Regions from separate parts of the Kitasatospora sp. NPDC059747 genome, predicted to be linked through region 2. Evidence: predicted binding sites of a transcription regulator. Region 2 holds the regulator's gene; each other region holds the start of a gene.
What was found. Region 2 encodes HrcA, which represses chaperone genes, less so after heat shock. Its sites were predicted from a motif close to TTNGCACTCNGNNNNNCNGAGTGCNAA; they were not measured.
Positions count from the first base shown of each region.

Region 1: groL (chaperonin GroEL) is a predicted target of HrcA. The motif match lies at 4,526-4,552, and genes of this name have one in related genera.
Region 3: ACFV4G_RS24515 (FmdB family zinc ribbon protein) is a predicted target of HrcA. The motif match lies at 1,607-1,633, and genes of this name have one in related genera.

Region 1 covers NZ_JBHWGV010000003.1:2,012-12,314, forward strand. Annotated here, with positions in the region: gene ACFV4G_RS01905 (trehalose-6-phosphate synthase) at 1-483, opposite strand, end outside; gene ACFV4G_RS01910 (glucosyl-3-phosphoglycerate synthase) at 749-1,777, opposite strand; SAM riboswitch class I at 1,920-2,052, shown strand; gene thrC (threonine synthase) at 2,070-3,350, shown strand; gene ACFV4G_RS01920 (ubiquitin-like small modifier protein 1) at 3,374-3,652, shown strand; gene ACFV4G_RS01925 (cold-shock protein) at 4,197-4,397, shown strand; gene groL (chaperonin GroEL) at 4,708-6,327, shown strand; gene ACFV4G_RS01935 (hypothetical protein) at 6,419-6,769, shown strand; gene ACFV4G_RS01940 (hypothetical protein) at 6,766-7,413, opposite strand; gene ACFV4G_RS01945 (PadR family transcriptional regulator) at 7,502-7,885, shown strand; gene ACFV4G_RS01950 (hypothetical protein) at 7,882-8,859, shown strand; gene ACFV4G_RS01955 (copper homeostasis protein CutC) at 8,941-9,627, shown strand; gene ACFV4G_RS01960 (HelD family protein) at 9,711-10,303, opposite strand, start outside.
Region 2 covers NZ_JBHWGV010000071.1:18,324-28,626, forward strand. Annotated here, with positions in the region: gene ACFV4G_RS27580 (Uma2 family endonuclease) at 1-250, shown strand, start outside; gene ACFV4G_RS27585 (DUF3097 domain-containing protein) at 241-1,074, opposite strand; gene ACFV4G_RS27590 (hypothetical protein) at 1,099-1,683, opposite strand; gene htpX (zinc metalloprotease HtpX) at 1,720-2,640, opposite strand; gene hrcA (heat-inducible transcriptional repressor HrcA) at 2,890-3,924, shown strand; gene dnaJ (molecular chaperone DnaJ) at 4,002-5,144, shown strand; gene ACFV4G_RS27610 (16S rRNA (uracil(1498)-N(3))-methyltransferase) at 5,272-6,021, shown strand; gene ACFV4G_RS27615 (S41 family peptidase) at 6,170-9,418, shown strand; gene ACFV4G_RS27620 (RDD family protein) at 9,519-10,303, shown strand, end outside.
Region 3 covers NZ_JBHWGV010000058.1:37,550-47,852, forward strand. Annotated here, with positions in the region: gene ACFV4G_RS24500 (hypothetical protein) at 21-275, shown strand; gene mscL (large conductance mechanosensitive channel protein MscL) at 322-741, opposite strand; gene ACFV4G_RS24510 (hypothetical protein) at 772-1,044, opposite strand; gene ACFV4G_RS24515 (FmdB family zinc ribbon protein) at 1,293-1,595, opposite strand; gene ACFV4G_RS24520 (MFS transporter) at 1,709-3,064, opposite strand; gene ACFV4G_RS24525 (potassium/proton antiporter) at 3,367-4,851, opposite strand; gene ACFV4G_RS24530 (penicillin acylase family protein) at 5,213-7,933, shown strand; gene ACFV4G_RS24535 (5-formyltetrahydrofolate cyclo-ligase) at 8,010-8,585, opposite strand; gene ACFV4G_RS24540 (GGDEF domain-containing protein) at 8,679-9,611, shown strand; gene galU (UTP--glucose-1-phosphate uridylyltransferase GalU) at 9,624-10,303, shown strand, end outside.

The DNA.
Region 1 (10,303 bases), on a different contig from region 2:
CTGGACCAGGACGGCGGCGTTCGGGGCGGCCTCGGCCGCGAGGGCGTCCGAGAAGGCCCGGTTGTACGTCTCGTAGGCGGCCCACTCGGTGCGGAAGCCGGCGTCGAAGGCGGGGGCGGTGGGCGTGGCGTAGAGCAGGTGGCTGACGAACCAGAGGGTCGAGTTGGCGACGCCGTTGTAGGCGCGGGCGAAGGTCTCCGGGTCGATGTCCAGCATCCGGACGGCCTGTCCGCCGACGTCGTGGCCGGCCAGGTCGAGGCGGCCGTGGGGGGCTTCGCGGGCGGCCCGGCGGTCCGCGTCGCCCAGGGCGGCGCACACCCAGACGGCGTTCGGGTCGTCGATCGCGGAGAGGCCGGAGACCAGGCCTCCGCCACCGCGTTTGAGGGTCAGCGTGCCGTCGTCCGCGGTGCTGAAGGAGACCGGTCCGCGGTTGGACGCCACCAGCACGGTCGCGCTCGAACGTTTGGTCGATGAATCGGCCATGAGTCCTCTTCTGGGTCTACCCGTTCACCCTTCGGGGTGGAATCCGAGCGTACGGCGGAGCGGAGCGCAGCGCGGCCGTACCGTCGAAGACCTGCGACATGCAGCGGTCAGGGCTTGGCCGCCATGAGGCTCCGCAGGGGTCGAGTGGGAAGCCTCCTCGTCGAGAGGGGGAGGAGTCACGGTTGGTACGTTGCCGGTCGGCAGACGTCGCAAACCAATCGCCGGACAACCGGCGAGATCGCAGCGGCCGCACTGTTCGGGTCTGTCACCCGTCGGTGCGGCGCTTCGCGTACTCGGGGACGGTGTGCATCGGGGGGCGTTCCGTGGCCGTCACGGGGTGCGTGTGGGCGGTGAACGCGCGGGTCTCCGGGTCGCGGGTGAACTGGGTGAGCAGCGGGTGGACGAGGTCGGCCGAGGCCTTGAGGCGGTGGGCGCGGTCGAGGCGTTCCAGCGCGGTGCGGTAGATGGTGGCGGCCATCCGGCCGAGGGCCTGGCCGTCCTGGTGGCGGTGGTGGCGGACGCCGACGTCGACCTGGGCCAGGGCGTCGAGGCCGACGAGCTCCAACGCGTCGACCAGGAGGCCGAGTTCGACGCCGTAGCCGGTGGGGAAGGGGAGCCGTTCGAGCAGTACGCGGCGGGCCGCGTACTCACCGCCGAGCGGCTGGACGAAACCGGCGAGTTCCGGCCAGTGCAGGTTGAGGAGGGGGCGGGCGACCAGTTCCGTCACCCGGCCACCGCCGGCCGGGAAGACCGCGTCGGGGTCCCCGGCGGAGCCGCTGACTTCGAGCGGGCGGTCGTACATGGCCTTGACCAGCTGGATGTCCGGCTCGGTGAGCAGCGGGCCGACGGTGCCGGAGACGAAGGCGGGGTCGAACTCGCGCAGGTCGGCGTCGACGAAGCAGACGATGTCGCCGCGGGTGACCAGCAGCGAGCGCCACAGCACCTCGCCCTTGCCGGGCACGGCGGGCAGCCGGGGCAGGATCCCGTCGCGCGGCACGACCCGGGCGCCGGCCGCGGCGGCCACGGCGGCGGTGTCGTCGGCGGAGCCGGAGTCGACGACGACGAGCTCGTCGACGAGGGGGAGGCGCTCCATCAGCTCGCGCCGGATCGTGCGGACGATGTCGCCGACGGTGGCCGACTCGTCGAGGGCGGGCAGGACGACGCTGACGGTGTGGCCGGTGCGGCGCTTGGCCGCCAGGAGGGTGTCGACCGGCCGGTCGGCCGCACTCCACGAGCGGCGGCCCAGCCAGGAGGCCGCCTGCGGGAGGAGTGCGGGGGTCGGTTCGGCGGGCACGGGACTCTCCTCGGCGGATCGGGGTGGAACGGGCCATCTCGCGTGGCGGACGGTCCCTTTCGGGCTCGGCGCCTTCGGATACAGTCTTCGTACAGCGGTCGGACCTTCGCACGCCGGGGTCACCGCTGACGACAACTTCACATGCTCATCCAGAGGGACTGAGGGAACGGCCCGTTGACGTCCCGGCAACCTTCTCGCGCGGCTTTCACCAGGCCCCGGCGGGACAGGTGCCAATTCCGGCCCGTGGTGCGCCCGCACCACGGGGAAGATGAGGAGAGAGGCCTCCGCCATCATGGCTATCGACACAGTCGCACCCGCATCCGTGGATCTCGGCCCCGCCACCGCCCTGTCCTGTCGGGAGTGCGGCACCCGCTTCCCGCTCGGTCCGAGCTTCGCCTGTGTGGAGTGCTTCGGGCCGCTGGAGATCGCGTACGAGTTCGGGAGCGAGGCCGCCGAGGAGCTGCGCAAGCGCATCGAGGCCGGGCCCGCGTCGATCTGGCGCTACGCGCCGCTGCTGCCGGTGCCCGCGGACGTCGCTTCGAAGCCGAACCTGAATCCCGGCTGGACCCCGCTGGTCAAGGCGGACAACCTCGGTCGCGAGCTCGGGTTCACCGCGAACCTGTACGTGAAGGACGACTCGGGGAACCCGACGCACTCGTTCAAGGACCGCGTGGTGGCCTGCGCGATCGAGGCCGCGCGCGCCTTCGGCTACACCACGCTCTCCTGCTCGTCGACCGGCAACCTGGCCGGTGCGGTGGGTGCGGCGGCGGCCCGGGCCGGGTTCCGCTCGTGCGTGTTCATCCCGCACGACCTGGAGCAGGGCAAGGTCGTCATGGCCGGTGTGTACGGCGGCGAGCTGGTCGGCATCGAGGGCAACTACGACGACGTGAACCGCTTCTGCTCGGAGCTGATCGGCGACCCGGCCGGCGAGGGCTGGGGCTTCGTCAACGTCAACCTCCGCCCGTACTACGGCGAGGGCTCCAAGACGCTCGCGTACGAGATCTGCGAGCAGCTCGGCTGGCGGCTGCCGGAGCAGATCGTCATCCCGATCGCCTCGGGCTCGCAGCTCACGAAGATCGACAAGGGCCTGCAGGAGCTGATCAAGCTCGGGCTGGTCGAGGACCGGCCGTACCGGATCTTCGGCGCCCAGGCCGAGGGCTGCTCGCCGGTCTCCGCGGCGTTCAAGGCCGGCCGGGACGTGATCAAGCCGGTGAAGCCGGACACCATCGCCAAGTCGCTGGCGATCGGCAACCCGGCGGACGGCCCGTACGTGCTGGACATCGCGCGGCGCACCGGCGGAGCGGTCGAGGACGTCACCGACGCCGAGGTGGTGGCCGCCATCCGGCTGCTGGCCCGCACCGAGGGCATCTTCGCCGAGACCGCGGGCGGCGTGACCGTCGGCGTGCTCAAGAAGCTGGTCGAGACCGGGCAGCTGGATCCGGCCAAGGAGACCGTCGCGATCAACACCGGTGACGGCCTCAAGACCCTGGACGCCGTCGCCGATGCCGGGATGACCGCGGTCATCCGCCCGACGCTGGAGTCCTTCCGCACCGCCGGCCTCGCGTCCGCCTGATTCCCCCACGAGGAGAGCCACCCATGAGCGCCACCGTCCGCATCCCCACCATCCTGCGCACCTACACCGGCGGGTCCGCCGAGGTCACCGCCGACGGCGGGACCCTGGGCGACGTCATCGCCGACCTGGAGAAGAACCACGCGGGCATCTCCGCGCGCATCCTGGACGACACCGGCAAGCTGCGCCGTTTCGTGAACGTGTACGTGAACGACGACGACGTGCGATTCGCCGAGGGACTGGCGACCGAGATCAAGGACGGTGCCAGCGTCTCGATCATTCCGGCGGTGGCCGGCGGCTGCTGAGCCGCGCCCCGCTCCGACCGGCCACCCGCGTGCACGGAATTCCGCATTCCGTGCGCGGGGGCGGCCGCTCGCATTTCGGCGGGAATATTTCCCGGTCGAGTGGGAGTAGAGTGTCGCTCGGCCGGGAACAAGGGTCCCCCTCACCCTCCCCGTGCGAACCGCCGCTCCGCCGTCCGTCCGTTGAGACCGCCCGGGGACCGGGTCCGGGAAACATGTCACGCGGATGTCAGAATTCTCCAGGGGATTTGTGTAATCCGTCCGCTATGTCCGGCGTGAATTGCGGAGTTCCTTCCGATTCGGCCCGTCCTGTCCCTTGACGCGGACCCGGAATTCACCGCGGAGGGCCCTGTTGCAGAGGGCGTCGATCCGGATACATTCAGCCGCGGTCGACGCAATCACCCGCTCACGGATGTCGTTCGGGGCGGTTGATCGCGGCGTGCACGGCTGCGCCCAGGGGGGGTTCCCCGGGCCGGCCTTCACAACCAACCCGGGCCCGCGACCTGCGGGACCGTGAAGGGCCAGCACAGCACTAGGGGAGTTCGGAATGGCTCAGGGCACCGTCAAGTGGTTCAACGCGGAGAAGGGCTACGGCTTCATCGCGGTCGACGGTGGTGCGGACGTCTTCGTCCACTACAGCGCGATCCAGATGGACGGCTACCGCACCCTCGAGGAGGGCCAGCGGGTCGAGTTCGAGATCTCCCAGGGACAGAAGGGCCCGCAGGCGGACATGGTCCGCGCGGTCTGACCCCTTCCGGCTCCAGGAGCTCGGCGCGGCCCACGGCTGGTGACCACTCGCTTCTCGACGGGCCCGCGCGACACGCGTCGTGCGGGCCCGTCGGCGTTCCCGCGGCGGCTCCCGGCTTGGCGATTGGGCTTGCACTCGACCACCCGGAGTGCTAATCATTGGCGTTAGCACTCACAGCTTGAGAGTGACAGCGGACCGGGTCGGTGAGGCCCTGGGAGCGGTAGGGGAATAGACCCCCGCACACCTTGGCCGTCCGTCGCGGGCACCCCTTGGTCCGAGCAGTCGACCGTGTCCCGGAGGACCACTTCAGATGGCCAAGATCATCGCCTTTGATGAGGAAGCTCGCCGCGGCCTTGAGCGTGGCATGAACCAGCTCGCCGACGCAGTGAAGGTCACGCTCGGCCCCAAGGGTCGCAACGTCGTGCTGGAGAAGAAGTGGGGCGCCCCCACGATCACCAACGACGGTGTCTCCATCGCCAAGGAGATCGAGCTCGAGGACCCGTACGAGAAGATCGGCGCGGAGCTCGTCAAGGAGGTCGCCAAGAAGACGGACGACGTCGCGGGTGACGGCACCACCACCGCCACCGTGCTCGCCCAGGCCCTGGTTCGCGAGGGTCTGCGCAACGTCGCCGCCGGCGCCAACCCGATGGCCCTGAAGCGCGGCATCGAGAAGGCCGTCGCCGCCGTCTCGGACCAGCTCCTGGCCCAGGCCACCGACGTGGAGACCAAGGAGCAGATCGCCTCCACCGCCTCCATCTCGGCCGCCGACACCCAGATCGGCGAGCTCATCGCCGAGGCCATGGACAAGGTCGGCAAGGAAGGCGTCATCACCGTCGAGGAGAGCAACACCTTCGGTCTGGAGCTCGAGCTCACCGAGGGCATGCGCTTCGACAAGGGCTACATCTCCGCCTACTTCGCCACCGACCTGGAGCGGATGGAGGCGACGTTCGAGGACCCGTACATCCTCATCGCCAACTCCAAGATCGGCGGCATCAAGGACCTGCTCCCGCTGCTGGAGAAGGTCATGCAGAGCGGCAAGCCGCTCGTCATCATCGCCGAGGACGTCGAGGGCGAGGCCCTCTCGACCCTGATCGTCAACAAGATCAAGGGCGTCTTCAAGTCCGTCGCCGTCAAGGCCCCGGGCTTCGGCGACCGCCGCAAGGCCATGCTCCAGGACATCGCCACCCTCACCGGCGGCACCGTGATCTCCGAGGAGGTCGGCCTGAAGCTGGAGAACGCCGGTCTGGACCTCCTGGGCGGCGCCCGCAAGGTCGTCATCACCAAGGACGAGACCACGATCGTCGACGGTGCCGGCGAGAGCGAGATGGTCGCGGGCCGCGTGAACCAGATCCGCGCCGAGATCGAGAACAGCGACTCGGACTACGACCGCGAGAAGCTCCAGGAGCGCCTCGCCAAGCTGGCCGGCGGCGTGGCCGTCATCAAGGCCGGCGCGGCCACCGAGGTGGAGCTCAAGGAGCGCAAGCACCGCATCGAGGACGCCGTCCGCAACGCCAAGGCCGCCGTCGAGGAGGGCATCGTCGCCGGTGGTGGCGTCGCCCTGCTGCAGGCCGCCGTCGCGTTCGACAAGCTGGAGCTCGAGGGCGACGAGGCCACCGGTGCCAACATCGTCCGCGTGGCGCTGGAGGCCCCGATCAAGCAGATCGCGACCAACGCCGGCCTCGAGGGCGGCGTCGTGGTGGAGAAGGTGCGCAACCTCCCCGCCGGTCACGGCCTGAACGCCGCCACCAACGAGTACGTCGACCTGATCGCCGTGGGCATCATCGACCCGGCCAAGGTGACCCGCTCGGCGCTGCAGAACGCCGCCTCGATCGCGGCCCTGTTCCTGACCACCGAGGCCGTCATCGCCGACAAGCCGGAGAAGGCCGCGGCCCCGGCCGGCGGCATGCCGGGCGGTGACATGGACTTCTGATCCGGGTCGTACGACCGGATCGGTGTTCCGATCGCGTGGGCGGTTCCCTTCGGGGGGCCGCCCACGCGGCGTTGTTTGGGAGAATCGACGGATGGCTGACATCGAGACCGCCCTGCACGAGGCCCGTGCGCAGATCCTGTCCGACCTCACCGCGCGGGACGTGGCGGACGCCGCCGTCGTCTCGCTCGTGGAGCAGGCCGTCACGCACCGGCGGTGGTGGCTGGAGCAGTGGCCGGACGGCACCGAGTACGTGCTCGGGCTGGTCGCCCAGGACGTCCAGGACGCGCTGCTGGAGGCGTACGGGCGCTGGCCGCTGTGCACCGCCTGCGCGGCCGACGGGAACCCGCACGCGCTGAGCGTGGAGCCGGAGCTGGGGCCGGACCCGCACTGGGTGTGCGGCAAGCAGGGCGCCGCCGTCGCGCCGGTCGGCAAGTTGGTCTAGGACACGCCCTGGTTCTCCAGTAGTTCGAGTTCGGCCGCCAGGTTGGCCCGCGCGGGCGCGGTGAGGCGCTCGTGGGCGGCCGGGGTGCGGTAGAGCGCGGGCAGGGCGAGGAGTCGGCGCAGGACGGCCGCCCGGCCCGCCCGGAAGTCCGGCTCGGGCACGAAGCCGTACTCCTCGCGGACGGCGTCCGCGTAGGCCGCGTACGCCTCGGGGGTGCCGCCGAGCACGGCGAGGTCCGCGTCGCACAGCACCTCGCCGTCGCGGTCGCCCGGAGCGGGGTCGTGGGTGACGGTGAGCAGGACGAGGCGCTCGACCTCGGCCGTCCGCGCGGCGGGCAGACCGGCGGCGGTCAGGGCCCGGACCGCGAGCGCCGCGCTGCGCTCCTCGTTCTCGGAGCGGTCGGGCCGGTAGACGGCGTCGTGGAACCAGGCGGCGAGGCGGACGGCGTCCGGGTCGGCGGCGTGCGCGGCGAGGCCGTCGACGTGCCGCAGGACCGCGCGCAGGTGGTCGGCGGTGTGGTACCTGCGCTGCGGCTCGGCCCAGCGCCGGAGCAGCTCCCGCCCGTACGGCTCGGGGTCGACGGTGGTGCCGCAGCGGTGCAGCAGGGCGGTCCAGTCGGCGAGCAGGTCCTCGGTGTTCGGCATGGGCGCCATTGTGCTGGTCGTGTAACGGACGCCTCTCCGGGGGGACCGGTGCTGGACCTATATGCCGGTTGACGATATATGTAGACGCATGACAGAACGCTCGATGCAGGAGCCGACGCTGCTGCTGCTCACCGCACTGGCCGACGCGCCCAGGCACGGTTACGCGCTCATCCAGGAGATCTCCGAGATCTCCGACGGCCGGGTCAAGATGCGCACCGGCACCCTCTACGGCGCCCTCGACCGCCTGCTCCAGCAGGGCCTGATCGAGGTCGCCGCCGAGGAGATCGTGGACGGCCGGGCCCGCCGCACCTACGCGCTGACCGGCCCCGGCCGGACGGCGCTCGCCACCGAGGCGGAGCGGCTGCGGTCGGTCGCGGCCGAGGCGGAGCGCCGGCTGGCCACCGTCCGGTCGGCGCTGAAGGGGAAGCCCGGGACCGCGCTGCGGACCTTGACGAGGGGGAGTTTCGCATGACCACACCCACGATCGGAGCGCCCTCGGGCGCGCTGCGGGCCGCTCTCCAGCTGTACCCGTCCCGGTACCGCCGCGAGCGCGGCGAGGAGATCGCCGCCGTCTTCGCCGACGCCACGGCCGAGGCCGACCGCTCGGCCGTCGCCCGGGAGGTCTTCGACCTGGCCGCGTACGGGCTGCGGGTGCGGCTCGGGCTGACCGGCTCCGGGATGCTCGGGCGGGTGCTCGGGCTCGCCGCGCCGATGGTGGCCGGCGCGCTGGCCGGTTCGGGGCTGGTCCCGTGGGTCACCGACCCGGACGGGGCCTCCTTCAAGCTCACCTGGGACCACTCGTACACCACGTGGGCCACGATCCTCGCGCCGCCGGTGACCGCGCTGCTGCTCGCGATCGCGGCGCTGCTCGGGCGGTGGACGGCCGTGCGCGTCGTCGCCTCGATCCAGGCGGTGCTCGGACTGGCCGTCCTGGCGCAGGCGTTCACCGGGCCGGTGTTCTTCGACCTGTGGTGGGCCGGGTACGTCGGCATGGCGACCCTGCCGGCCGCCCTGGCCGCCGTCCTGCTGCTCGCGGCGCCGACGGACCTGCTGCCGAAGCCGGGTTGGCGCACCCGCGGGGTGGTGCTGGCCTCGGTGGTCGGTGGCGCCGGGCTGGTGTGGCTCCAGCGCTGGGACGACACCACCTTCCCGCTGGACTCGCAGTGGTTCGCGGTGCTGCTGCTCGTGCCGGTGCTGCTGACCTTCACCGCTCTGCGCGGCAAGGAGTTCCCGGCCGCCGTGGGCGTCGCGGTGCTGTCGCTGACGACGTTCGCGAGCCTGTTCAACATCTGGCGCGAGTCGGGCGGGTTCTCCCGGCTGCTGCCGGTCGCGCTGCCGGTGATCGGGCTGATGGTGATCGCCGCGGTGGCGATGCACAGGATCGGGCGGGGCGGCACGGGCGGCCCCGGCGGCGGCGACGTCGACGAGGAGCGCGCCGCGGCGTGACCCCGAGCCGGTCGCCGGGGCCGGTGACCGGAAGCGGGCGGCGGGCTCGCCGGGGGTGGGCGGATGTGGCAGGCTACGGATATGTCTAGACCAATTTTCGAAGTCATCGCGCTGACCCCCCAGGACGCCCGGGCCGCCGAGTCGGGCGGCGCCGACCGGCTCGAACTGGTCACGGACATGGCCGCCGACGGACTCTCCCCGTCCGTCGAGGACTTCGCCCGGATCCGGGCCGCCGTCGACCTGCCGCTGCGCGTCATGCTCCGCCTCCGGGACGGCTTCGCGCCGGGCGACCTGGACGAGCTGCGCGCCCGCGCCGCCGGGCTCCGCGCCGAGGGGGCCGAGGAGTTCGTCCTCGGCTTCCTCGACGCGGACGGCGCCGTCGACCTCGCCGCCACCGCGGCGGTCGCGGACGCGGTGGCCGGCTGCCGGTGGACCTTCCACCGGGCGATCGACCACAGCGCCGACCGGGCCGCCGTCCGCGCGGCCGTCGGCGCGCTGCCCGGACTGGACACCTTCCTCACCTCGGGCGCGCCGGGCGGCGTGGACGCCGGGCGCGAGGTGCTCCTCGCGGAACTGGCCAGGAAGGCCGAACCCGGGTACGGGCAGCGGATCCTGATCGGCGGCGGCCTGCGGGCCGAGCACGTGCCGGAGCTGCGGGCGGCCGGCTTCGACGCCTTCCACGTCGGCGGCGCGGTCCGCGCCGGCGGGTGGCAGGCGCCGGTCGACGCGGCGAAGGTCGCCGAGTGGCGGGCCCTGATCGACGGCTGAGCGTGGAAGCGCCGACAGCCGGTCGACCGGTGTCCGTCGCGCGCGGGAGGGGCCGGTCCGGATGCGGGCCGGCCCCTCCGCCGCTATCCGAGCTGTTCGGGCAGCGGCTCCGCGTGCAGGACGGTCAGGCCCGAGACGGCGCGGGTGAGCGCCACGTACAGGCGGCGCAGGCCGGTGCGCTCGTCCGGTTCGCCGGCGATCACGGCGGCCGGCTCGTCCAGCACCACGTAGTCGTACTCCAGACCCTTGGCCAGTGAGGCCGGGACGAGCGTCAGCCGGGCCTCGGCGCTGGTCTCGGCGCCGGGGGAGAGGTGCGGCAGGCCGGCCGCGGCCAGCGCCTCGGCGAACAGCGGGACGCGCGCGTCGGCGGCGATCAGGCCGGTCGAACCCTCGTGCTCCAGGGCCCGCCGGCAGGCCTCGACCACCGCCTCCGTCAGCTCCCCGTCCGCGACCCGGCGGATCGCCAGCGACCCCGCGGTGTCGCGCACCGAGGTCGCCGGGGCCAGGCCGGGGGCGATCGCGGGCAGCAGCCGGGAGGCGTACGCGATGACCTCTTCCGGCACCCGGAAGCCCTTGGTGAGCTCCTCGACGTGGGCGCCCGGCTTGCCCAGGTGGTGCAGGGCGTCCGGCCAGCTCGCGGTGGCCCACGGGGTGGTGCCCTGGGCGAGGTCGCCGA
Region 2 (10,303 bases):
GGTCACGAAGACCAGTGCGCTCCGCGACTACCGGACCAAGCGCGAGCTCTACGCCGAGGGCATGATCCCCGTCTACCTGATCGTCGACCCGATCAAGGCCGTCTGCGTGCTGCTCACCGAACCCACCCGGGCGAGCGCCTCGGGTCTGCCGGACTACGTGTCCGAGCGGACCACCAAGTTCGGCGAGCCCATTCCGGTGGATCTGCTGGGCGTCACGCTGGACACCTCGGAGTTCCAGACCTACGCCTGACCCGGGAGGGTCGCGAAGTCGATCAACTCTTCCACCCTGCCCAGGAGTTCGGGCTCCAGGTCCTTGTAGGAGTTCACCTTCGACAGGATGTGCTTCCACGCCGCCGGGGTGTCGACGGGCCAGCCCAGGCGGCGGCAGACGCCTTCCTTCCACACCTCGCCGCGGGGGACCGTCGGCCAGGCCGGGATGCCGACCGAAGACGGCTTCACCGCCTGCCAGATGTCGATGTAGGGGTGGCCGACGACCAGCACGTCCTCGCCGGTGACCCGGGCGGCGATGCGGTGCTCCTTGGTGCCCGGCAGCAGGTGGTCGACCAGGACGCCGAGGCGGCGGCCGGGGCCCGGGGTGAAGTCGGCGACGATCGCGGGCAGGTCGTCCACGCCCTCCAGGTACTCGACCACGACGCCCTCGATCCGCAGGTCGTCGCCCCAGACCCGCTCGACCAGTTCGGCGTCGTGCCGGCCCTCGACGTAGATGCGGGACTCGCGCGCCACCCGGGCGCGGGCGCCGGGGACGGCGACCGAACCGGAGGCGGTGCGGGCCGGGGCGCGGACGGGGGCCGGGCCGGACGGGCGGACCAGGGTGACGACCCTGCCCTCCAGCAGGAAGCCGCGCGGCACCATCGGGAACACCCGGTGCTTGCCGAAACGGTCCTCCAGGGTGACGGTGAACCCCTCCGCCGTCTTCTCGCAGCGCACCACCGCCCCGCAGAAGCCGGTCGCCGCCTCCTCGACCACGAGGTCCCGCTCGGCGGGCACCTCCGGGGCGGGTGCCTGCTTCTTCCACGGCGGGGTCAGGTCGGGTCCGTACTGGCGGCTGCGCATGCCGGCGAGTCTACGGACGGCCCGTCAGAGACCGGGCGCGCCCCACACCGGGAACCAGCGGCCGAGGTCCTTCTCCAGCCGCAGGTCGTTCGCCAGCATCGCGTTGATCTGCAGCTCCAGCGGGCTGTTGCGCCGCTCCCCGCCGCCGGGCATCGGCGCGAACGGGTAGAACGTGCCGCGCTTGTACAGGTAGACCAGCGCCAGCGACTGCCCCTCCCCGTTCCGGAAGCCCACCAGCGAGCAGAGCAGCTGCGGCCCGAAGCCGTTCGCCTCCAGCTCGCTGTTGACCGCGTGCAGGTCGTTCACCAGCTCCGGCAGTTCCTCCGCGGTGTGCCGGGCGAGCAGCCACGAGTAGCCGTAGCCGTCCTTGGAGGCCTCCACCGGGACGCCGCCGCGCTCGGTGTCGGCGTCGAGCAGCGCCCGCACCTGCTGCTCGACCTGGACGAACGCGGCGCCCTCGACGGCCGCGAAGCACACCGAGCCGAGCCCGGTGGGCAGGAACCCGGCGCCGGCCTCCAGGGTGAGCGCGGCCGAGGGGACGCCGAACAGCTGGTCGAGGTCGGGCTTGACGGGCTTGGTGCGGCCGAACAGGGCGTCCAGGATTCCCACGGCGGTCCCTTCAGGCGGTCGGCGGGTCGGCGGGGCTCAGCGGCCCAGCTGGGCGGAGATCTTCGCCAGCTGCTCCAGCCGCTTCTCCAGCGTCGGGTGGGTGGAGAGCAGCTGGGAGGCCGTCTCCTTGGCGCTCAGCGCCGGGGCGAAGTAGAAGGCGTTGTAGGGCTGGGCCTGGCGCAGGTCCTTGGACGGGATCGCGGCGATCTGCCCGGTGACCTTGGTGAGCGCCGACGCGAGCGCGCTGGGCCGGCCGGTGAGCTGGGCGGCGGCGCGGTCGGCGGCGAGCTCGCGGTAGCGCGACAGCAGCCGTGTGAGCAGGAAGCTGATCGCGTAGACGACGATCGACACCAGCGGGATGATCAGCGCCGCGATCGCCGCGTTCTGGTCGTTGTTGTTGCGCCCGCCGCCGATGAACCCGCCGTACATGGCGATCCTGGTCATCGCCCCGGCGAGGACGCCGAGGAACCCGGCGATCGTCATCACGGCGACGTCCCGGTGGGCGACGTGCGAGAGCTCGTGCGCGAGGACGCCCTCCAGCTCCTCGGGCTCCAGCCGGCGCAGCAGGCCGGTGGTGACGCACACGACGGCGTTCTGCGGGTTGCGGCCGGTGGCGAAGGCGTTCGGCATGTCGCTGTCGGCGACCGCCACCCTGGGCTTGGGCATGTCGGCGAGCGCGCAGAGCCGGTCGACGGTGCCGTGCAGCTGCGGGTACTGCTCGGGGGACACCGGGCGGGCGCCCATGGCCCGTTCGGTGATCTTGTCGCTGAACCAGAACTGGGCCACGAACAGCCCGCCGGAGATCAGCACGATCAGGGGCCAGGCGCCGCGCAGCAGCACGATCAGCAGGCCGGTGAATCCGACGTACAACAGCCCGATCACGAACATGGTCCCGACCATCCGGCCGGTCAGGCCGCGGTCGGGCGCGAATCGGGTGTGCTGGGCCGAGCTCGACATCGCTTGCTCCTCCGTTCGCCGTCCGCTATCGATGCTGCCACCCGGACGGCCGCGGGGCACCACCCCCGCGCCGGGAACTGCGGGCAGGATCACCCCCGCTGCGCCGTTCCTGCCGTCGGACCCGGGCCGTACACTGGCAGGTAGGGTTCTGGCACTCGTGCGCTCAGAGTGCCAAACCCGGGCCTTCCAGGCCCGCATCAGCTCGATACGTCACAACGGACAACGTGCGAAGACGGAGGTGCGTGCCCCATGGCCGGTGAGGTCCGCCAGCTCGACGACCGCAAGCTCGCCGTGCTGCGCGCGATCGTCCAGGACTACGTGGGCACCGAGGAGCCGGTCGGCTCGAAGGCCCTGGTGGAGCGGCACAACCTCGGGGTCTCCCCGGCCACCGTCCGCAACGACATGGCGGCGCTGGAGGAGGAGGGGTACATCCACCAGCCGCACACCAGCGCCGGGCGCATCCCCACCGACAAGGGGTACCGGCTGTTCGTCGACCGGCTCGCCGAGGTCAAGCCGATGAGCGCGCCCGAGCGGCGCGCGATCCGGCACTTCCTGGAGGGCGCGGTCGACCTGGACGACACCGTCGCACGCACCGTGCGGCTGCTCGCCCAGCTCACCCGGCAGGTCGCCGTCGTGCAGTACCCCTCGCTGAGCCGCTCCACCGTGCGGCACATCGAACTCGTCGCGCTCGCCCCGGCCAAGGTGATGCTGGTCCTGATCACCAACACCGGCCGGGTCGAGCAGCGGATGGTGGACTGCCCGGGCACCGTCGGCGAGACGGCCTTGTCGGACCTGCGGGCCCGGATCAACGCGCGGGCCGTCGGCCAGCGCCTGCCGGACGTCCCGGCGGCGCTGGAGGAGCTGCCCGCGATGTTCGAACAGGTCGACCGGCCGACCGTCACCACGGTCCTGGCGACGTTGTTCGAGGCGCTCGCCGAGCAGAACGAGGAGCGGATCATGCTGGCCGGCACGGCGAACCTGACCCGCTTCGGCCACGACTTCCCGCTCACCATCCAGCCGGTCCTGGAAGCCCTGGAGGAGCAGGTCGTCCTGCTCCGCCTCCTGGGTGAGACCACGGACGCGGCGATGACGGTCCGGATCGGCCGGGAGAACGCCTACGAGGGGCTGAATTCCACCTCGGTGGTGTCCGTCGGCTACGGTTCGGGCGACGAGAGCGTGGCCAAACTGGGTGTGATCGGTCCGACCCGGATGGACTATCCGGGCACAATGGGGGCGGTGCGAGCGGTGGCGCGGTACGTGGGTCAGATCCTGGCCGAGTCGTAGCAATCAGCCACCGCTGGACAGACCAGCGGTGGTGCCCTGTCGCAGCACTACTACAGGCGGAACAAGCGGAGCATTAGGTGGCCACGGACTACTACGCGGTACTCGGCGTCCGACGGGATGCGGGGCAGGACGAGATCAAGAAGGCGTTCCGGCGCCTGGCACGCGAACTGCACCCGGACGTCAACCCGGACCCGAAGACGCAGGAGCGGTTCAAGGAGATCAACGCCGCCTACGAGGTGCTCTCCGACCCGCAGAAGCGGCAGGTCTACGACCTCGGCGGCGACCCGCTCTCGCCGGGCGGCGGCGGTGGCGCGGGCGGCTTCGGCGCCGGCGCGGCCGGTTTCGGCTTCTCCGACATCATGGACGCCTTCTTCGGCGCCGCGGCCGGCCAGCGGGGCCCGCGCTCGCGCACCCGCCGCGGGCAGGACGCCATGATCCGGCTGGAGATCACCCTGGAGGAGGCCGCGTTCGGCACCACCAAGGAGCTCCAGGTCGACACGGCCGTCACCTGCACCACGTGCAGCGGGGAGGGCGCCGCGCCCGGCACCTCCGCGCAGACCTGTGACATGTGTCGCGGCAAGGGCGAGGTCTCCCAGGTCACCCGGTCCTTCCTGGGTCAGGTCATGACCTCCCGCCCCTGCCCGCAGTGCCAGGGCTTCGGCACCGTCGTGCCGACCCCGTGCCCGGAGTGCGCCGGCGACGGCCGGGTCCGCGCCCGCCGCACCCTGACCGTCAAGATCCCGGCCGGTGTCGACAACGGCACCCGGATCCAGCTGGCCGGCGAGGGCGAGGTCGGCCCCGGCGGCGGCCCGGCCGGCGACCTGTACGTCGAGATCGCCGAGACCACGCACACCGTCTTCCAGCGGCGCGGGGACGACCTGCACTGCACCGTCACCATCCCGATGACGGCCGCCTCGCTCGGCACCCAGGTGCCGCTGCAGACCCTGGACGGGCTGGAGGAGGTCGACATCCGGCCCGGCACCCAGTCCGGCCAGTCGATCCCGCTGCACGGCCGCGGCATCACCCACCTGCGCGGGGGCGGCCGGGGCGACCTGATAGTGCACGTCGAGGTGCAGACGCCCACCAAGCTCGACCCCGAGCAGGAGGAGCTGCTGCGCCGCCTCGCGGTGCTGCGCGGCGAGGAGCGCCCGTCCGGCCAGTTCGCGCCGGGCCAGCAGGGCCTGTTCTCGCGTCTGAAGGACGCGTTCAACGGCCGCTAGCCGTCCGCGGAGGGGTGCCGGGGTCCTCGCCCCGGCACCCCTTTCGCGTTCCGTCCCCCCTGGTCGCGGGCCCTGGCCGTGGTTGCCGGCCCGGGCCGCAGGTCCCACCCCGGAAAGGTTCCCCCTCATGACCGCCCCCGTGTTCGTCGTAGAGACCGAGCGGATCGCCGCCGCCGCGCCCGGGGCCGTGGTGCGGCTGGACGGGCCGGAGGGGCGCCACGCGGCCGCGGTGAAGCGGCTGACGGCGGGCGAGGCGGTCACCCTGGCCGACGGGCTGGGGCTCGGCGTGGACGGGACGGTCGCCGAGGTGCTCGGCAAGGACGCGATCGACGTCACGGTGGCCGCCGTGCGCCGCGAGCCGGAGCCGGCGCCGCGGATCGTCGTCGTCCAGGCGCTGCCCAAGGGCGACCGCGGCGAGCTGGCCGTGGAGACCATGACCGAGGTCGGCGTGGACGTCGTGATCCCGTGGGCCGCCTCGCGCTGCATCACCCAGTGGAAGGGCGAGCGCGGCGCCAAGGCGCTCGCCAAGTGGCGCGCCACCGCCCGGGAGGCGGGCAAGCAGTCCCGCCGACTGCGCTTCCCCGAGGTGCGGGACCTGATGACGACCCGCCAGCTGGCCCCCGTCCTGGCCGGTGCCGCGTTCGCCGCGGTGCTGCACGAGGAGGGCTCCGAGCCGCTGGCCGCCGCCGCGCTGCCGGCCGCCGGGGACGTCGTCCTGGTGGTCGGCCCCGAGGGCGGCGTCTCCCCGGAGGAGCTGGCCGCCTTCGCCGAGGCGGGCGCGAAGCCGCACCGGCTCGGCCCGTCGGTGCTGCGCACCTCGACGGCCGGCGTGGCCGCCGGGGCGCTGCTGCTCGGGCGCACGGGGCGCTGGGCCTGACGGCCCCTGCGTTCGGGGGCCGCCCGGATCCCGTCCGGTTTTCGCCCGGATCCCACTCGGTTCCCGCCCGGATCCCGCCCCGGTCTCACCCGGGTGGAGTCGGGTAAAAGCGGCCCGCCCCGTCCGCGTACGTGCCTACGCTGGCGGCGTGACGGAACCCCTCAGCAACCCTGTCGGCGCATACCTGCGCCACCCGCATCTGCACGGTGACCTGGTCACCTTCGTCGCCGAGAACGACGTCTGGCTCGCCCCGCTGGACGCTGGCCGGGCCTGGCGGCTGACGGCCGATCACCTGCCCGTCCACCACCCGCGGTTCTCCCCGGACGGGCGGCACATCGCCTACACCTCCGCCCGGGACGGCGCGCCCGAGGTGCACGTCGTGCCGGTGGACGGCGGCCCGTCGCGGCGTCTGACCCACTGGGGCAGCGGCCAGACCCAGCTACAGGGGTGGACCGCCGACGGCCGTCCGATCGCCACCACCACCGCCGGGCAGGCCACCCTGCGCCGCACCTGGGCGCACGCGGTGCCGCTGGACGGCGGCGAGCCGGTGCGGCTGCCGTACGGGCCGGTCGGCGGGCTGGCCTTCGAGCCGGACGGCGACCGGGTGCTGCTGGGCACCGTCAACAACCGCGAACCGGCCTGGTGGAAGCGCTACCGGGGCGGCCGGGCGGGCAAGCTGTGGATCGGCCGGGACGAGTTCGTCCGGATCCACGAGGACCTCGACGGGCAGCTCTCCTCGCCGCTGTGGGTGGCCGGCACGGACGGCTCGCGGATCGCGTTCCTGTCCGACCACGAGGGCGTCGGCGAGCTCTACTCCAGCCTCCCGGACGGCACCGGCCTGCGCCGCCACACCACCTCCCCGGACGGCTTCTACGCCCGCAACGCCGCCACCGACGGCACCCGGGTGGTCTGGCACCGGGCCGGCGACCTGTGGCTCCTGGAGGACCTGGCCGAGGGCGCCGAGCCGCGCCGCCTGGACGTCCGGCTGGCCGGGCCGCGCACCGGCCGCCGCCCGCGCCCGGTGCACGCCGCGCACTGGCTGGAGACCGTCGCCCCGGACCGCACCGGCCGGGCCAGCGCCGTCGTGGTGCGCGGGAGCGTGCACTGGCTGACCCACCGCGAGGGCCCGGCCCGGGTGCTGGACGAGACGCCGGGCGTGCGCGGCCGGCTGGCCCGCGTGGTGCCGGGCGAGGACGGCGCGCAGGGCGTGCTGTGGGTGTCGGACGCCGGGGGCGAGGACGGGCTGGAGTTCGCCCCCGCCGTCCACGGCGCCGAGCGCCGCCGGCTGGCCGCCGGACAGCTCGGCCGGGTCAACTCGCTGGTGGTCTCCCCGGACGGCAAGCAGGCGGCGCTCGGCGTGCACGACGGCCGGGTGCTGCTGGTGACGCTCGCCGACGGCGCCGTGCACGAGCTGGCCCGCAGCACCGACGGCGAGGTCAGCGGCCTGGTGTTCAGCCCGGACTCCGCGTGGCTGGCCTGGTCGCGACCGGTGCCGGGCAGCGGGGCGTGGTCGCTGCGCCAGATCGTGCTGGCGAACCTGGCCACCCGGACGGTCGGCGAGGTCACCCAGCAGCGCTTCGTCGACACCGCGCCGGCCTTCACCGCGGACGGCCGCTACCTGGCCTTCCTGTCGGAGCGCAACTTCGACCCGGTCTACGACTCGCACGTCTTCGACCTGTCCTTCCCCAACGGCTGCCGCCCGTACCTGATCACGCTGGCCGCCGACACGCCGTCCCCGTTCGGCCCGCAGCGGGCCGGGCGCCCGCTCGGCGGGGAGGACGAGGAGCCGCGCGGCAAGAAGGGCGACGGCGAGGAGGGCGGCGCCGACGCCGCGCCGGTGACCAGGGTCGACCTGGACGGCATCGCCGACCGGATCGTCCCCTTCCCGGTGGAGGGCGGCCGCTTCGGCGCGCTCAAGGCGGGCAAGGACGGCGTGCTGTGGACGCGCCTGCCGCTGCTCGGCGAACTCGGCGACGAGGCGGCCTCGCTGGAGGACGAACGGCCCCGGGCCACGCTGGAGCGCTTCGACCTCAAGAAGCGCCGGGCCGAGCCGCTCGTGCACGGCCTGGACTGGTTCGCGGTCAGCGGGGACGGCAGCCGGCTGGCGGTCGTGGACGAGGGCGAGCTGCGGATCCTCCCGGCCGACCACAAGGCGGGCGACGAGGACGAGACGGCCGTCGACCTCGCCCGGCTGCGGGTGACGGTCGACCCGGCCGCCGAGTGGCGCCAGATGTACGCCGAGAACGGCCGGCTGATGCGCGACAACTTCTGGCGCCCGGACCTCGCCGGCGTCGACTGGGACGGCGTCCTGGAGCGCTACCGCCCGCTGGTCGAACGGGTCGGCTCGCACGACGACCTGGTCGACCTGCTCTGGGAGGTGCACGGCGAACTCGCCACCTCGCACGCCTACGTCATGCCCTACGGCCTGCACACCGAGCCCGCGCGGCGCCAGGGCCTGCTCGGCGCCGACCTGGTCAAGGACGGGGACCTCTGGCGGATCGCCCGGATCCTGCCCGGCGAGTCCTCCGACCCCCGGGCCCGCTCGCCGCTCGCCGCGCCCGGCGCCGCGATCCGCCCCGGGGACGCCGTCCTCGCCGTCAACGGCCGCCCGGTGGACCCGGTCACCGGCCCGGCGCCGCTGCTGGCCGGGACCGCCGGGCAGCCCGTCGAGCTCACCGTGGCCGGCAAGGACGGCACCGACCAGCGCCACCCGGTGGTCGTCCCGCTCGCCGACGAGGAGGCGCTGCGCTACCACGACTGGGTGGCCGGGCGCCGGGCCGAGACCCGCGAGCTGTCCGGCGGGCGGCTCGGCTACCTGCACATCCCGGACATGCAGAGCGCCGGCTGGGCCCAGCTCCACCGCGACCTGCGCTCCGAGATGGCCAAGGAGGGCGTGATCGTCGACATCCGGGAGAACCGGGGTGGCCACACCTCCCAGCTGGTGATCGAGAAGCTGGCCCGCCGGATCGTCGGCTGGAACGTCGCCCGGGACATCACCAGCTCGCAGCCCTACCCCGGGGACGCCCCGCGCGGACCGGTCGTCGCGCTCGCCGACGAGTACTCCGGTTCGGACGGCGACATCGTCAACGCCGCGATCCAGGCACTGGGGCTCGGCCCGGTGGTCGGCACCCGGACGTGGGGCGGGGTGATCGGCATCGACAGCCGCTACCACCTGGTCGACGGCACCCTGGTCACCCAGCCCAAGTACTCGTTCTGGCTGGAGAACTACGGCTGGGGCGTGGAGAACCACGGCGTCGACCCGGACGTCGAGGTGCCGATCGCGCCGCACGAGTGGGCCGCGGGCGAGGACCCGCAGCTGGCCGCCGGCGTGCGCATCGCGCTGGCCGCGCTCGCCGAGGCGCCGGCCCGGACGGCGCCGCCGCTGCCCTGGCAGTAGGGGCGGGTCCGGAGCGGGAAGTCGGGTGGGCCGACTTCCCGCTCCGGGCGGTGAGTAGGATGCGGGGCTGATCTTGCTCGACAGCTCTACGGGGGAGCACATGGCACAGGGCTATCCATCACCGCAGCAGTACGGCCAGAACCCTTACGCACAGCCGCAGCCGCCGCAGCAGGCGTACCCGGCGCAGGGGTACCCGCCGAATCCGTACGGGCAGCAGCAGCCGCCGCAGCAGTACCAGCAGCCGCAGCAGCAGTCGCCACAGCCGTACCAGCAGCCACAGCCACCGCAGCAGTACCAGCAGCAGTCGCCGCAGCAGTACCAGCAGCCGCAGCAGCAGCAGTACCAGCAGCCCCAGCCGCAGTACGGTCAGAATCCGTACCCGCCGCACGGGCAGAACCCGTACCCGGCGCACGGCCAGCCGTACCAGCCGCAGCCGGCCCAACAGCCGCAGCCCGCGCAGCCGTACGCGGCCCACGGGCAGGGGTTCGACGCCGCCACCGCGGCGCCCACGCCGCCGGAGACCAGCAACTACCGGCGCTTTCCGGCCATCCTGATCGACTTCCTGGTCGCCGTCGGCCCGGCCTTCGCCGTCGCGAACAAGGCCGGCCACGCGGGCAAGCACGGCGCGGTCGCCGGCGTGCCGTGGATCGTCGGCCTGCTGGCCACCGGCCTCGTCCTGTCGTTCGTCAACCAGGTGCTGCTCGCCCGCCTCACCGGCTTCAGCGTCGGCAAGGGCGTCATGGCGCTGCGGGTGATCCGCCGCAAGCGCGTCATGCACCCCAACACCTGGCGGCTCACCCGGCGTTGGCTGATCGGCTTCGTCGTCCTGCTGGTCAGCTGGCTCAGCGAGGAGTTCGAGGGCGAGGGCGACATCGTCGGCGTGCG
Region 3 (10,303 bases), on a different contig from region 2:
CGAGCAGCGGGGTGAACAGGGTGAGCGAGCAGGGACAGGGCCAGGCAGGTGGCCGGGCGCAGGAGCAGGAGGCGCCGGATCAGCCGGAGCAGGCCGCGCGGGAGCGCGAGGCGAAGGAGCAGGCGCGGGCGAAGGCGCGCCTCGTCTTCGGGGACCCGCTGGACCGGCAGTCCCGGGACGACACCGACTCCGGCTGGGGCGACCGCCCCGGGGCCGGGAGCGGGCGGGGGCTGGACTGGTACCTGAGCCAGCGCCCGCCGCACCACGGCGACTGAGCGGGACGAGGGACGAGGGACGAGGGCAGGACGGGACGGGCCGCGCTCAGCGCAGCGGGGCGACCAGTGCGTCGCGGATCTCGGTGAGCAGCTGGACCTCCTTGGCCTCGGCCTCCGCCACCTCCTCGGCGAGGGACTTGCGCCGGGCGGCCATGCGGTTCATGGGAATGATCAGGACGAAGTAGACGACGGCGGCGGTGATCAGGAACTGGAGCACGGCGCTGAGCACCGAGCCCCAGAGGATGAGGATCCCGGACACGACCTCGCCGGTGGGGGCCACGTCGCAGGGCCCCTTGAGGCAGGAACTGTAGGACGCGAGGTCCTTCGTCCCGAAGACACCGACGATCGGATTGATGACGCCCTTGACGAAGGCGTTGACGATGTTGGTGAAGGCCGCGCCGATGACGACGGCGACGGCGAGCTCGACGACATTTCCACGCAGCAGGAATTCCTTGAAGCCCTTCATGCCGCCTCGAACGACGAAGTCGTCGGCCGGTTACGGGTGATCATCCGAAGCCCCGGATTGACAACCCGCCTGGCCCAGCGCGCCACCGGACGGCGGTGGCAGCCCGGCCCGCGCGGGCCCGAACGCGAGCGCCGCGGCCACCGCGAGCAGCACCAACGCCGGCACCCCGGCCCGCCGCCGGACGGCGCGCCACCAGCGGTGCCGTCCGCCGGCCCCGCGCCGGATCGGCCGGAAGCTCGGCACGGCCCGTCGGGGCGGAACGGTGGGTGCGGGCAGCGGGACGGCGTGGCTGAGGGCGTTCATCGGGAACCACCTCCGGGGTCGGTCGGTCTCTGGTGACCCCACGATGAGCGTCCGCCGCGAAAGCCGGAAGATGTTATCCGCAGCCTGTGGAAAACCCCGGCCCTGTGGACGATTCCGTACACCCGTACGAGCTGGCCGGGCCCGTGAACGTTGACGCGCCCGGCGATGAGGGAGCTGCCCCGAGAACGGCGGAAGGCCCGCCGCCACCGCGTGGAGCGGGGCAGCGGGCCTTCCGGTGCGTGCTGGGGTCAGCCGGCGGCCGGAGCCGGGGAGGACGAGCCCGAGGTGGACGACGCCGGGGTCGAGGACGACCCGGACGACGAGGACGTCGTCGACGAGCCCGACGACGAGGAGCTCACCGAGCTGCTCGACGAGGAGCGGCTGTCGGTCCGGTAGAAGCCCGAGCCCTTGAAGACCACGCCCACGGCCGAGAAGACCTTGCGCAGCTTCCCCTGGCAGTCGGGGCAGGTGGTCAGCGCGTCGTCGGTGAACTTCTGCACCGCCTCCAGGCCGTTGCCGCACTCGGTGCACTGGTACTGGTACGTGGGCACTTGTCTTCCTCCTGGCACTCGCGCCTGATGAGTGCTAACGATGGTCAATGATGCGGTATTCCGCTGGATGAGTCCAGCGACTCCGGTGTGACATGGGCCCGGTCGGGCCGCCGTCAGCCCTTGGCGGCGCCCACCAGCTGCGGCTCGGCGGCGGCCGGGACGGTGCCGGCGCCGGATCCGGCGACCACCGTGCTCGCCCCGCCCGACGGCGCCAGCAGGTGCCGCAGCGAGACCAGCGCGGCCAGGCCCAGCCCGGCGCCGACGGCCGGCACCAGGAACCCGGCCGACGGCCCGTGGCTGTCGATCAGCCCCCCGGCCACCATCGAGCCGACCGCCAGGCCGAGGCCGATGGCGCCGGTCAGCCAGGTGAAGGCCTCGGTCTTGGCGCCGTCCGCGACCAGCGTCTCGACCAGGGTGTAGCCGCTGATCAGGGTCGGCGCGATGGCCAGGCCGCAGACCAGTCCGGCGATCGAGAGGGTGACCAGGTTGGGCATCGCCCACAGCGTCGAGCAGCCCAGCACCAGCAGGGTGTAGCTGGTGATCATGCGCTGCTGCACCGCGCGCCGCCAGGCGATCACGCCGTAGAGCACGCCGGCCACCATCGAGCCGCCGGCGAAGATGCCGTACACGGTGCCGGCCGCGGCGTGCTGCCCGACCGAGTCGGCGAAGGCGTTGACCGAGACCTGCATGCCGCCGAACACGGCGCCGACGCCGAGGATGGCGCCGGCCAGCAGCCGGACGCCGGGCGAGGCGAGCGCGGAGACGCGCTGCGCCCCGGGCTGCGGCACGATCCGGGCCGGCGCGGTGCGGCGCTGGGCGGCGAAGGCCAGGCCGCCGACGAAGGTGAGCGCGGCCTCCGTGATCAGGCTCGCGGAGGGGCTGACCGAGGTGGCGATCTTGGCGGCCAGGATCGGGCCGACGACGAAGGTGAGCTCGTCCGTGACGGACTCGAACGCGAACGCGGTGCCGACCTTGGCGGCGGAGGAGGCGGAGGCGCCCTCGGCACCGAGCTTGGCCACCCAGCGGGCGCGGACCATCGCGCCGATCTGCGGCACGCTGGCCCCGGCCGGGACGGCGGCCAGGCACAGGCTCCAGGCCGGCGCGTGGCCGTTCGCGAGGACGATCAGCGCGGCGACCGAGGCGGCGTGCACGAAGACGGTCGGGACGAGGACGGTGGCCTGCCCGTACCGGTCGGCGAGCCGGCCGGTCTGCGGGCCGATCAGGGCCTGGGCGACGGCGGCGACCGCCGTGACGGTGCCGGCCGTGCCCCACGAGCCGCCGGTGCCCGTGACGAGCATCAGGATGCCCATGCCGAGCATGGCGTAGGGCAGCCGCGCGACGAACGCGGGTGCCAGGAACGTCCAGGCACCCGGGGTGCGCAGCAGCGCGCCGTACCCGACGCGCGCGGGTGCGGCGTCCGGGGCGGTGGGGGTGTCCGTGGCGTCGTCGACCGTTCGGCGGGCCGTCACGGTCGTCCTTCCTGCTGCCTGGTAGCGCGGCAAGGGCATGGGGTGGCCCCGACGGCGCCGAGAGTCGTCCTCTCGTGCGTCGACCGGGGTAGATACCGGGCCGCTCCGGCGTGGTTGCCGAGAGCCGGGCCGCAGCCGCCGAGCGGTCGCGCCAACTCTGCATCAGGCAGATGCTGGGTTGGTCAAAAAGCGGTGTTCTTCCACCATACAGTTACGCGCGTAGATAGCGCTAGGCCCCAACGGATCCAAGCCGGAACGGGCTTCCAGGCCCCGAAAGGCCCGGTACGCCACTACTGTACGGCTCACTTCCCGTACAGCCACCCCGCGAGCTTGCCGCCCTTGTCCACGGCCCGCAGCCGCTTCTCCGCCGCCTCGCCGACCTCGTCCGTCGTGACGACGAGCAGCTCGTCGCCGCCGCGCAGCACCGTCGCCCGGTCCGGCACGAAGGAGCTCCCCTCCCGGACGACCAGGGTGACCGCCGCCCCCTTGGGCAGCCGCAGCTCGCCGACCTCCACGCCGGACATCCGGGACTCGGGGGAGAGCGCGACGGACAGCAGGTGGCCGTGCAGCTTCTCCAGCGGCGCGGACTCGATGTCGAGGTCCTGGCCCATCGCGCCCTCGCCGATCTTCAGCTGCCTGGCCACCCAGGGCAGGGTCGGGCCCTGGAGCAGGGTGAAGACGACGACCAGGATGAAGACGATGTTGAAGACGTCCTCGGCCTTGTGCGCGCCCGAGACCACCGGGATGGTGGCGAGCACGATGGGCACCGCCCCGCGCAGCCCGGCCCAGCTCAGCAGGGCCTGCTCCTTGCCGGGCACCCGGAACGGCGTCAGCGTGAGCACCACCGACAGCGGCCGCGCGAGGAAGACCAGCACCCCGCCGATGACGAGCGCCGGGATCACCGCGTCGCCCATCGTCTCGGGCGTGCACAGCAGGCCGAGCAGGACGAACATCCCGATCTGCCCGATCCAGGCCAGGCCGTCCGCGAAGCCGCGCACCGCCGGGCCGTGCGGCAGCTTGGCGTTGCCGAGGATCACGGCGCTGATGTAGACGGCGAGGAAGCCGGAGCCGTGCAGCAGCGCGCCGCCCGCGTAGGCGAGCACGGTCAGCGCCATGACGGCGATCGGGTAGAGGCCGGAGGACGGCAGGGCGACGTGCTTGATCCCGAACGCGCCGAGCTTGCCGACCGCGAGGCCGATCACCGCGCCGATCGCGAGCTCGGCGGCGATCGTGCCGAGCAGGACGTACCAGGAGTCCAGCTCGCCGGTGGTGGCGAAGGCGACGACCAGGATGACGACGGGCGCGTCGTTGAAGCCGGACTCGGCCTCCAGCAGGCCGGTGAGCCGGTGCGGCAGCGGGACCATCCGCAGGACGGAGAAGACGGCCGCGGCGTCGGTGGAGGAGACGATCGCGCCGAGCAGCATCGAGGTGCGCCAGTCCAGGCCGACCAGCCAGTGCGCGCCGGCGGCAGTGACGAACACGCTCACCCCGACCCCGACGGTGGCGAGCACGGTGGCCGCCGGCATCACCGGCTTGACCTCTCTCCAGCTGGTCTTCAGGCCGCCCTCGGCGAGGATCACCACGAGGGCCGCGTAGCCGATCACCTGGGTGAGCTCGGCGTTGTTGAAGGTGACGCCGATGCCGTTCTGGCCGAGGGCGACGCCGATCCCGAGGTAGATGAGGAGGCTGGGTAGCCCTGATCGGGTCGATATCCGCACGGCGACCACCGCGACCAGGAGGATCACGGAGAACTCGAGAAGCAGCTGGTTCAGGTGGTCGACGTTCACGCAGGGGCACCTCGTGCAGGCATGGGGGCGGGCGGGGTGTCTCTCGGTGGTGCTGGTGTCTCTCGGTGGTGCTGGTGGTGCTGGTGGTGCTGGAGTCTCTCGGTGATGCAGGTGATGCGGGTAGTGCTGGTGGTACCGGGGTGAGCCGCGGACCCGTTAAGAAGCCGTCAATACTCCTCTTGCGGATCGTTACTCATTCTAACATTTTGCCATATCTTTAGTTGGGCTCCTCACACAGGCCCCGTTCCGGGCCGTCCCCGTGCACGCCGTCCCATGGACTCGGCCTAATGTGGTGCCCTGTCACGGCCGCAGGCCCTGGACACGCCCGCCCGCCCCGAAGTCGAGGACCGCAAGGACCCAGATGCCCCGCTCCAAGAAGTTCCGGCGCGCCCGTCTGATCGTGATCGTGCTGGTCGTGCTGCTGGTGGCCGGCGTCGGCTACGGCGGTTACCGGGGGGTCGCCGCGGTCCGCGCGTCCTTCCCGACGGTCGACGGCACCGTGAAGATCGCGGGCCTGAGCGCGCCGGTCGACGTCAAGCGCGACGCCAACGGCATCCCGCAGATCTACGCCGACACCTCCGAGGACCTCTACCGCGCCCAGGGCTACGTCCAGGCGCAGGACCGCTTCTGGGAGATGGACGTCCGCCGGCACATCACCGCCGGCCGCCTCTCCGAGATGTTCGGCGACTCCCAGGTCGACACCGACTCCTTCATCCGCACCATGGGCTGGCGCCAGGTGGCGCAGAAGGAGTTCGACACCAAGCTCTCGCCGGAGACCAAGAAGTACCTCCAGGCGTACTCGGACGGCGTCAACGCCTGGCTGGCCGAGCACCCGGGCGGGGAGAAGGCCTCGCTGGAGTACGCGATGCTCGGCGCCGTCAACAGCGGCTACAAGCCCGAGCAGTGGAGCCCCGTCGACTCGGTGGCCTGGCTCAAGGCGATGGCCTGGAACCTCTCCGGGAACCTCCAGGAGGAGATCGACCGCTCGCTGCTGTCCCAGGACTTCACCCCGGACAAGATCGCCGAGCTGTACCCGGACTACCCGTACGCCCGCAACGGCACGATCGTGAAGACCGGCACGGTCTCGGGCGACACCTACCGCCCGGCCGACGGCTCCACCGCGCCGGGCGCCGGCAACCCCGCGGCCCCCACCGCGCAGGGCGCGGCCACCACCAAGGCGCTCCTGCAGGGCCTCACCGACCGGGTCGACGCGATGCCGCAGCTGCTCGGCCGCCCGGGCCAGGGCATCGGTTCCAACTCCTGGGTGGTGGCCGGCTCGCACACCACGACCGGCCAGCCGCTGATGGCCAACGACCCGCACCTCGGCCCCGGCCTGCCCTCGGTCTGGTACCAGACGGGCCTGCACTGCCGCACCGTTTCGCCGGCCTGCCAGTTCGACGTCACCGGCTTCACCTTCGCGGGCATGCCCGGCGTGGTGATCGGCCACAACAAGGACGTCGCCTGGGGCTTCACCAACCTGGGCGCCGACGTCACCGACCTGTACCTGGAGAAGGTCACCGGCCCGGACACCTACCAGGTGGACGGCAAGGACGTGAAGTTCGACCTCCGCAAGGAGACCATCAAGGTCGCCGGCGGCGAAGACCGCACCATCACCGTCCGCACCACCCAGACCGGCGCCCCGCTCATCTCCGACCAGAGCACCGAGCAGCAGAACGTCGGCAAGTACGCCCCGAACGGCAGCGCCGCCCCCGACCGCGGCACCGGCGGCTACGGCGTCGCCCTGCAGTGGACGGCGCTGAACCCCGGCAAGACGATGGACGCCGTCTTCGAGCTGGACAAGGCGAAGAACTGGGACGACTTCCGCAACGCCGCCAAGGACTTCGCCGTCCCCGCGCAGAACCTGATCTACGCCGACGCGAAGAACATCGGCTACCAGGCCCCGGGTGACATCCCGGTCCGCGGCAAGGGCGACGGCACGCTCCCGGCCCCGGGCTGGGATTCCGCCTATCAGTGGAAGGGCTCGATCCCCTTCGCCGCCCTGCCGTACAGCTTCAACCCGTCCGCCGGCTACATCGTCACCGCCAACCAGGCCGTGGTCGACCCGACGTACAAGTACGGCCTCACCAAGGACTGGGAGTACGGCACCCGGGCCAAGGAGATCACCGACCAGATCGACGGCCTGCTCAAGAACAACGGCAAGATCTCGCCGGACGACATGCAGACCCTGCAGCTGGACAACACCAGCGTCATGGCCAAGACGCTCGTCCCGCTGCTGCTCAAGCAGCAGATCGACGACCCGTACGTGCGCGAGGCCCAGGACCTCCTGAAGGACTGGAACTACCACCAGGACGCCGACTCGGCCGCCGCCGCGTACTACAACGCGGTCTGGCGCCAGCTGCTCACCCTCGCGTTCGGCCAGAAGTTCCCGGCCGACATCCGCGCCAAGGGCAACTGCCTGCTGGTCCGCCAGCAGGACGACCCGACCAAGCCGGACAGCTCCAGCAAGATCGTCACCGAGTGCGGCACCCGCGACCCGGACAAGGCCCAGCCCGACGGCGGCGACCGCTGGACCGAGGTCGTGCGCCAGCAGCTGAGCAAGCCCGACAGCACCTGGTGGACGTACATCGACTCGCAGCACAAGGAGCAGAAGGGCCTGGACAACCTGCTCCAGGAGGCGATGAAGAACGCCCGCCAGGAGCTGACCTCGCTGCTCAGCAAGGACGTCTCCAGCTGGAGCTGGGGCCGCCTGCACAAGCTGACGCTGCGCGAGCAGACCCTCGGCACCGACGACTCGTCGATCGCCTCCGGCGTCGTCCACAAGCTGCTCAACCGCGGCCCGTACCGCCTCTCCGGCAGCTCGGCGGCGGTCGACGCAGCGGGCTGGAACGCGGCGGCCGGCTACCAGGTGGACTGGATCCCGTCGATGCGCATGGTCGTCGACCTGAGCGACTTCGACTCCTCGCGCTGGGTCAACGTCGGCGGCGCCTCCGGCCACGCCTTCCACGAGAACTACAACGACCAGACCGACCTCTGGCTCAAGGGCAAGCTGCTGACCTGGGCCTACACGCCGGACGCGGTCGAGAAGGCGACCAAGCACAAACTGGTCCTGACCAACGGCTGACGCCCGGAGCACCGGTGGCCCCGCTCGAACGCGAGCGGGGCCACCGCCGTCTCCGGGCCCGCCGCGCGGTCCGGGATCACCCGAGCGGGTGGCGCCCCGACGGCGTGACCGCCACGTCCACCGGACGGTCGTGCGGCTCGGCCGGCACCTCTGCCAGCAGCTCGTGCTCGTACAGCAGCACCGCCAGCACCGGCCGCGCCCCGGCCCGCTCCAGCCGGGCCAGCACCCGGTCGTAGCTGCCGCCGCCACGGCCCAGCCGCAGCCCGCGCCGGTCCACCGCCAACCCCGGCAGCAGCACCACCGACGCCCCCACGACGGCCTCCGGCCCCAGCCGCGGCCCGACCGGCTCCAGCAGCCCGCGCCCGGCCGGGGCCAGCGCGTCCACGCCCTCGTACACCGCCCAGTCCAGGTCGTTGTCGGCCAGCAGGACGGGCAGCAGCACCCGCACGCCCCGCGCCCGCAGTCCGTCCAGCAGCGGCCCCGTCCCCGGCTCGGCGCCGACCGAGACGTACGCGGCGACCGTGGCCCCCGGCGCGGCCAGCCCCCCGGCGTGCACGGCCAGCGCGTGCGCCGCCTCCGTGCGCTGTTCCCCGGTGAGTGCCCGGCGATCGGCCAGCAGCCGTGTCCTCAGCCCGCTCTTCTCGTTGTGCATGGGATCTCCCCTGCTCTGCTCCGAGGTCCTCTGAACCCCGCCATGGCCCCCGCCACCGACGGGCCGAGCCTGACACGCGAAAGGGCGCCCCGATTGCCCACCCCGCTGCTGGTCCACGCCCTGGCCGCGCTGAGCGTCCCCGCGCTGGCCGGCACCACCGTGCTCGGCCTGCGGCTGCGCCGGGCGCACGGCGAGGCCGCCGACCGGGAGGCGCTGCTGCACGAGCGGGTCGCCGAGCTGGAGGGCCGCTGCGCCGAACTGGAGCGCACCGCCTCCTGCGACCCGCTCACCGGCGTGTGGAACTACCGGCACCTCCAGCTCACCCTGGACCGCGAGATCGAGCGCGCCCGCCGCGCCGAGCAGTCCGACCAGCACGAGGGGCCGCGCCCGCTGGCCGTGCTGCTCCTGGAGATCGCCGGCTTCGACGCGATCGTCACCGAGCACGGGCGCGCGCGGGCCGGCGCCATACTGCGCGACCTCGCCCAGCGCCTGGCGATGGAGATCCGCCGGTCCGACACCCTCGGCCGCTACAGCGGCGAGGAGTTCCTGGTGATCCTGCCGGACACCGGCGCCGAGGGCGCCGCCCAGGTCGCCGAGCGGCTGGTCTGGTCGGTGCGCCGGCACCTGCTGCTCGACTGGTCCTCCGGCCCCCGCGAGCCCCGCCCGGCGGGCGGAAACGGCCTCACCGCCGCCGTCGGCGTCGCCGTGCTCCCCGAGGACGGCACCCACGCGGCCGTCCTGCTCCGGGCCGCCGACCGGGCGCTCGCCGGGGCCCGCGCGGCGGGCGGCGACTGCTGGCGCGGCAGCCTGCCGGCCGGGCACCGCGCGCCCGTCACTTCCGGTACGGAGGGCGGTCCGACTGCCGAACGTGACCGTTCGGAAAAGCCGGGTAGTCTGTCGCCCTGTGCCGGCGGGGACCCCCTCTCCCAGCCGGTCATTTCCCAGACGCCTGCCACCGCGGCCGGCCCCGGCGACGGGCTTCCCCAGCCGCCCGACCGCGCCCGGACGGCTGAAAACGTGCCTTAGTAAGGTTTGCGCATGACGACGACCAACACTCGAATTCCGGTAACCAAGGCCGTGGTACCCGCGGCCGGACTGGGCACCCGCTTCCTCCCGGCCACCAAGGCCACGCCGAAGGAGATGCTGCCCGTCGTCGACAAGCCGGCCATCCAGTACGTCGTCGAGGAGGCCGCCGCCGCGGGGCTGTCCGACATACTGATGGTCACGGGCCGCAACAAGCGCGCCCTGGAGGACCACTTCGACCGCGCCTACGAGCTGGAGGAGCTCCTCGCCCGCAAGGGTGACGAGGACCGCCTGCGCCGCGTCCGCGAGTCCGTCGAACTGGCGAACATGCACTACGTCCGCCAGGGCGACCCGAAGGGCCTCGGCCACGCCGTCTCGGTCGCCGAGCAGCACGTCGCCGGCCAGCCCTTCGCCGTCCTCCTCGGCGACGACCTGATCGACCCCCGCGACCCGCTGCTGGCCCGCATGATCGAGGTCCAGCAGGAGCTCGGCGGCTCGGTCGTCGCCCTCATGGAGGTCGACCCCTCCCAGATCCACCTGTACGGCTGCGCCGCCGTCAAGGCGAACGGCTTCGGCGAGGACGTCTTCCAGGTGACCGACCTGGTCGAGAAGCCCGACACCGCCGACGCCCCGTCGAACTACGCCGTCATCGGCCGCTACGTCCTCGACCCCTCGGTCTTCGACGTGCTGCGCGA